2 linked regions of the Pseudoxanthobacter soli DSM 19599 genome follow. The protein of the gene in region 1 interacts with the protein of each later gene in a pairwise test. Links are inferred from orthologs where the notes say so. Each region holds a gene or a part of one and is shown on either strand. Other genes may lie near its edges. The genes, in order: BUF17_RS04470 and BUF17_RS00290.

Region 1 (3,011 bases):
CCGGCCGATCGGAAAGCCGCCGTGTCCACACGGATCTTCCGGACATCGGGATTTGTCTGCGATCCCCAGCGGCGTCGAAACGTAAGGCCGACACGCGCGGGCAGGATCAGGCAGAAGCCCTCGTCGCTGTGATCCGGTGCGATGGTGCTGCCGACGATGAATCGAGATACACCGGGACAGACGAGACTTATTTACGGGTGCGCACCTCTCTTGGCAAGAGTTCCGAGGCAGTGGCGCCGGCGTGACGGCACCCGGATACCAGTTTTCTGCCATGGGTTTGGCCGCGGATCCGCCTTCGCGCGCGACCTCGAACCCGCGACTGTGCCGGCGGGGCCGGATCAAAGGCGGCTATCGATCCGCGGTTCAGGCGCGCCAGGGCGTTCCATGCCGACTTCGGCGGCCACCGCCTTGCGGACGCAGCACAGCAGGTCGCTGGATCAGCGTACGAGACTGGCTTGTGACATCCGCTTGCGAGAACAAAAAAAGAACATATACTCTTGAAGCATCGTCGCGACGTGACCGTCCGATGGCCTTGCGAGCCCGCGCGCGGCGGGCGCTGTGGAAAAGACCGCCTTGCCCGGCGGTTTTCCACGGGGCGAGGGCCGTGCCTTTGGGGCCGGGGTGGTGTAGGAGTGTCGTTAACGAAACGTTAGCCGCGTCGGTGCCCGTTGTGAGCGCCGGTTGTGCTGGCGTCCGTCGGCTTTGCCGGCAACAGTTCGCCGGACCGACAGGTGTTCGCCTGAGCGGACCGCAAAAAAAGCCGTCGCGCCGCTGGCCGGGCCGGATACCTCGCCGGCGCGGCCGGTCACGATGGTCTCCGGCGACCGGTCCCACGCTTCGGCTTGGCCGTCGGCTGTGCGGTTGGTGCCGTCGGAATGCGGAATGTCTGAAATCATGCGGGTGCGGCGGGATCGATGGCCGCGTCCCTGCGAATCTGGAGGCTGATGATGGCCGGCAGCGTCAACAAGGTGATCCTCGTGGGCAATCTCGGAGCGGACCCCGAGGTGCGGCGCACCCAGGACGGGCGGCCGGTGGCACGGCTCAGGATCGCGACCTCGGAGAGCTGGCGGGACCGCAACAGCGGCGAGCGGCGCGAGAAGACCGAATGGCACACGGTCGTCATCTTCAATGAGGGCCTGTGCAAGGTCGCCGAGCAGTTCCTGCGCAAGGGCTCCAAGGTCTATCTCGAAGGCCAGCTTCAGACCCGCGAGTGGGAAGACCAGTCCGGTGCGAAGCGCTATTCGACCGAGGTCGTGCTGCAGGGCTTCAACTCGCAGCTGACCATGCTCGACGGGCGGGGCGAAGGCGGCGGTGCCATGGAACGCTCCGGCGAGCGTTCCGGCGGGGGCGATTTCGGCCGCTCTTCGCCCATGGAGCGCGGCGGCTTCGACCGCGAGACGCCGGCCCGCGGCGAAGGCGGCAGCCGTGGTGGCAGTGGCGGCGGCGGACAGTCGTTCTCCCGCGAACTCGACGACGAGATTCCGTTCTGATCGCCGTTGCGCGAATCTGTTCGTCCTGAGGTGGCGCGGCCTGGAGCGGAAGGAAGGCCTGACCCGCAGGCGTGTTCCGAACTGCGCCGGGGATCTCTGGCAGAGGAGGCGTCTTTTGAGCCTCGAGCCGCTTCTGAATGCCTCGTTGGCGATCCGCATCCATGCCTTCACGGCGTTCCTGGCGTTAGGTGTCGGGATCGTGCAGCTCTCGGCGCCGAAGGGCACCATTCCCCACCGGCTGGTCGGCTGGGGCTGGGCGGCGCTGATGATGGCCGTCGCGATATCCTCGTTCTGGATCCACGAATTGCGGATGATCGGGCCGTGGAGCCCGATCCATCTGCTGTCGCTCTGGGTGCTGATCGCGGTGCCGCTCGCCGCTTATTTTGCCCGTATCCACGCGGTCGAGCGCCATCGGCGCTTCATGCGTCACCTGTTCATGTGGGCGCTGGTGCTGGCCGGGCTGTTCACGTTCTATCCCGGACGGATCATGCACCAGGTGGTGTTCGGGTCTTAGATCGCTTCCCGTGCGGATGGACGGACATGACCGGCGCGGAAGCGCGGCCGGCCGGTCAGGATGGTCCGGACATCTGCCGTTCAGGTGGCCGTCGGGCCGGATCGCGAACGGGGGCGCATCACAGGCGATCCGCCAGGGGCTGGGACGCGACGCGGTGGTTCAAGGCCCGGTCTGCCGGCTGGTTGCCAGCGCCCCGCTGTCCTCGGCGAGATAGCCCTCATAGGTTTCGCGGCTGACGGGGCGCCGTGCGGCTGCGAACAGGATCGCGATCGAGAACGCCACCAGCAGGATGGTATCGAGGCCGCGCGGCAGGATGCCGACCCCGCCATAGGCGCTGCAATAGGAGGCGATGCCGAGCCCCGCGCAATAGGGCAGGAGCCACCAGGCCTGTGCCAGGTCGAGATCGTGAAGCCCGTGCTTCAGGCCGCGGCCGAGGAAAAGGACGAGGCCGACGAGAAGGCAAAGGCCGAGCCGCCAAACCGTGTCCCAGCCGCCCCAGTAGATGACGAGCGTCGCGACCGCGAAGGCAGCCGTCGCGACGATGGTTCCGGCCGGCACCCGGAAGGGCCGCGGGCGGTCGGGATCGATGCGGCGCAGGCCCAGCAGCACGACGGGTCCGACCGCGAACGACAGGGTGACGGCCGCGCCGCAGATCTGCAGCAGTTCCTCGAACGGGATGAACAGGAACATCAGCGTCGAGACGACGAGGTTGAGAAGCAGCGCCGCACTCGGGACGCCGCGGTCGGACAGGGTTGCGATGCGGCGCGGAAAGAAGCCGTTCTCGCCCAGCGCATAGGACAGGCGCGCATTGGAGCCGACGGAGACGAGCGCGCCGCCGAACGGCCCCACCACCGCGCCGAGATTGATGAGCCGCGCGACCCAGAGGAGCCCGAGCCCGGATGCGACCGCGCCGATGGCGCCGAACGTGCCGGTGACGTTGAGCTTGTCCCAGCCGTTGGCGATGTCCGCGGGGTTGAGCGCGCCGATGAAGGCGAGTTGCAGCCCGC
Region 2 (3,247 bases), 990 kb from region 1 along the record:
GAGCGGCTCGGCGGAAGTCACTTCCGCCACCGTCTCGCCGCGAGCGGCGGCCGTCAGCGCGCGATAGGCACGCACCATCGACGGCGCCAGGAACAGTCGCCGGTTACGGGCGACGAGCTTGATGAAGTTCGCGGCGATCCCGCCGATGCCGGCCGCGCCGAGCACTGCCGTCACGCCGGCCACCTGCTCGTCGGAGGAGAACACAGGGCTCTCGATCAGCCGGCGCAGGTCGGCGCTTTCGTCGACGAGCGCCATGAACTGGTTCAGACCGGCCTCGGTCGCCTCGATCGCGCCCGCTTCGCTCGCCAGCTCGAACAGAGCGGTGGCATAACGCCGGGCAACCCCTGAAACGAGGGAATCCTTGTCGGTCACGGGTCCATCTCTCGGCTCGGTCTCGGCGCTCCGTGCAATTCACGGCACTCGGCGCTCGAAGACTTTGAGATTGAAAGAACATTTCCAGGCCGGGCACAGCCCCGCGCCCGACGGGCCCGGAAAAGTCAGGGGTGCGATAGCACATGCCTTTGGGGCACGCAACAGCGCGTCCGACGCGGCGCGACGCCGCGCTTTTAATATGGCAGCGCTGCCTGTGGATGTGCCGGACGCCGCGGGCTTTCCGCACGCGTGCACCCGCGAATTCGCGCGTCGTCAAACGAAGCTTTGGGGATCCACGTCGATCATCACGCGCACGCCGCCGCGTGCGGGCGGTGCCGCGGCGAGCCAGGCCCGGAGATAGGCCTGGATGTCGACGGTCCGCGGCGAGCGGATCAGAAGCCGAAAACGATGGCGCCCGCGCAGGATCGCGAGCGGGGCTTCGGCGGGGCCGAGCATGTCGATTCCCTCGCCGGAGGGCGCGGAACGGGCGAATGCGCGGGCATGCGCCTCGGTTTCCGCGCGATCCGGGCCGGAGATGATGATGGCCGCGAGCCGCCCGAACGGTGGCAGGCCGGTCGCCATCCGCTCGGCGATCTCTGTCCGGTAGAACGCCTCGCGGTCGCCGGAGACGATGGCGCGGATCACCGGATGGTCGGGCGCGTGGGTCTGCAGAAGACCGCTGCCGCCGCCGCCCATGCGGCCCGCGCGTCCGGTCACCTGGGCCAACAATTGGAAGGTGCGTTCGGCCGCGCGCAGGTCACCGTTCATCAGGCCGAGGTCCGCATCGACCACGCCGACGAGTTTCAATCGCGGAAATGTGTGCCCCTTCGCGACGAGCTGGGTGCCGACGATGAGGTCGAACGCGCCGTCGGCGACGAGCTGCAACTCGCGCCGGATTCGTTCGGTGCCGCCGCCGATGTCGGATGACAGGATGATGCTGCGCGCCTCCGGAAAGAGCGCCTGGGCTTCTTCGGCGATGCGTTCCACCCCGGGCCCGCAGGCGACGAGGCTGTCGAGCGCGCCGCAGGCGGGGCAGGCTTCCGGACGGGGTTCGGTGTGACCGCAATGGTGGCAGGCGAGCCGGCCGCGCAGGCGATGGTCCACCAGCCAGGCCGAGCAGTCCGGACACGAGAAGCGGTGGCCGCAGGCCCCGCACACCGTCAGCGGCGCGTAGCCGCGACGGTTCAGGAAAAGAAGTGCCTGTTCGCCCCGTCCCAGCGCCTCGCCGACGGCCGCCACCAGCGGCGGCGCCAGCCAGCGCCCCTTTTCCGGCCGGCTCTGGCGCAGATCGACGGCGCGCACGTCCGGCAGGCTGGCGCCCGGCACCCGGTCGGAGAGAATCACGTGGGCATAGCGGCCCTGGTCGGCGTTGACGCGGCTTTCGATCGACGGCGTCGCCGATGCCAGCACCACGGGGAAGCGGCCGATATGGCCGCGGACCACGGCCATGTCGCGGGCATTGTAAGGAACGCGGTCATCCTGCTTGTAGGCATTGTCGTGCTCTTCATCGACGACGATGAGCCCGAGTTCCCGGAACGGCAGAAAGAGCGCGGAGCGCGCGCCTACGACGATCCGGACGTCGCCAGCCGCCGCGCCGCGCCACACCCGCGCACGCTGCGCCGGCGGCACGGCGGAGTGCCATTCCGCCGGCCGCGCCGCGAAGCGCCGCTCGAATCGCGCGATGACGCTATGGGTCAGCGCGATCTCCGGCATCATGATCAGGGCCTGCTTGCCGGCGGCGACGGTCGCGGCGACGGCTTCCAGGAAGACCTCCGTCTTTCCCGAGCCGGTGACGCCGTCGAGCAGCAGCACGGAAGCAGCGTCGCGGGCGACGGCCGCCCTGAGCTGGTCGGCCGCGGCGCTCTGGTCGCCGGTGAGGTCCGGGTGGTGGAAGTCGGGATCGGGCCGGGCAGCGGCGGTCGGTGGCGGCAGTTCGACGGCGGCAAGGGTGCCGGCACTGACAAGCCCGTCGATCACCGAGGGGCTGACGCCAGCGGTTTCGGCGAGGCCCGCCTTCGTCCACGACAGGCCGCCTTCCAGCAGAGCCATCACCCGGGTGCGGGCCGGCGTCATCCTCTCCGGAGGCGCGCCGGCAAGAGCGACGCCCGGCCGCGTCGGCTCCGGGTCGAGCGCCTCGGGCACGCGCAACACCATGCGCAGCACCATGCCGCGCGGTGCCAGCGTCCAGCGCGCCACCCATTCGACGAATCGGCGCATGTCGGCGTCGAGCAGCGGCGCGCCGGGAGGCGGCGCATCGAACACATGCGAGATCGCCTTCAGCTTCGCGGGGGACCTGCCGGTGTCCGGCGCGTCGTCCCAGACGGCGCCGACGACCTCACGGGGGCCGAACGGCACGCGCACGATGGTTCCTGGCGCCAGCTCGCGCGGGGCCACATAAGAATAGCAGTCGCCGAGGGCGACGGGGACGAGCACGGAGACGACGGCAGTCATCGGGCGAAGGCGGTCATCGGGCGAAAGCTGCGCTTGCGGTTCGGTGCCCGGCGGCCGGGAAGGCGGCCCTCGACGGGCAGGCGGACGGCGGCCTGCGGGATTCTCCCGCGCACCTTCGTCCGGTCGCCAGCTCGCGTCAACGCGCGCGGGTCTGCAAGCGGGTGGTCCGGCGTGGCGCGACCTCAAAGGCGCGCGGTCGTGACCAGCGCGCGAATAAAGTGCGGCCTTGCCATGCCGGCCCCCCATCTCATCGACGGGCACGGCGGAGATCAATTTCGCATCTGCGAGAACTGAACGTTCGGTAAAAATGCGTCTGAAACGAGCAGAGCCCGCCCGACGAGGTCGGGCGGGCTCTGCGGAGGGCCGGAATGGAGGGGGGAGTTCCGGCCCGGATATCGTGTATAGCTCGCCGGAACCGATGTTC

The links.
Region 2: the proteins of BUF17_RS04470 (region 1) and BUF17_RS00290 interact in binary tests that used the Escherichia coli proteins (3 or more experiments, as listed by UniProt). The link is inferred for Pseudoxanthobacter soli DSM 19599 from one-to-one orthologs.

Annotation. Positions count from the first base shown.
Region 1 is NZ_FRXO01000001.1:1,050,846-1,053,856, reverse strand. Bases 21-2,718 are described here. They hold BUF17_RS04470 (single-stranded DNA-binding protein), read left to right. Parts: upstream 21-947; coding sequence 948-1,490; downstream 1,491-2,718. Other genes in these bases: BUF17_RS04460 (APC family permease), read right to left, coding at 2,164-2,718; BUF17_RS04465 (DUF2306 domain-containing protein), read left to right, coding at 1,606-2,004. Outside these bases: more of BUF17_RS04460, read right to left, coding at 2,719-3,011. UniProt on the Escherichia coli protein: Plays an important role in DNA replication, recombination and repair. Binds to ssDNA and to an array of partner proteins to recruit them to their sites of action during DNA metabolism. Acts as a sliding platform that migrates on DNA via reptation.
Region 2 is NZ_FRXO01000001.1:63,813-67,059, forward strand. The notes cover bases 235-3,168. They hold BUF17_RS00290 (primosomal protein N'), read right to left. Parts: upstream 2,824-3,168; coding sequence 646-2,823; downstream 235-645. Other genes in these bases: BUF17_RS00285 (F0F1 ATP synthase subunit delta), read right to left, coding at 235-372. Also shown: more of BUF17_RS00285, read right to left, coding at 1-234.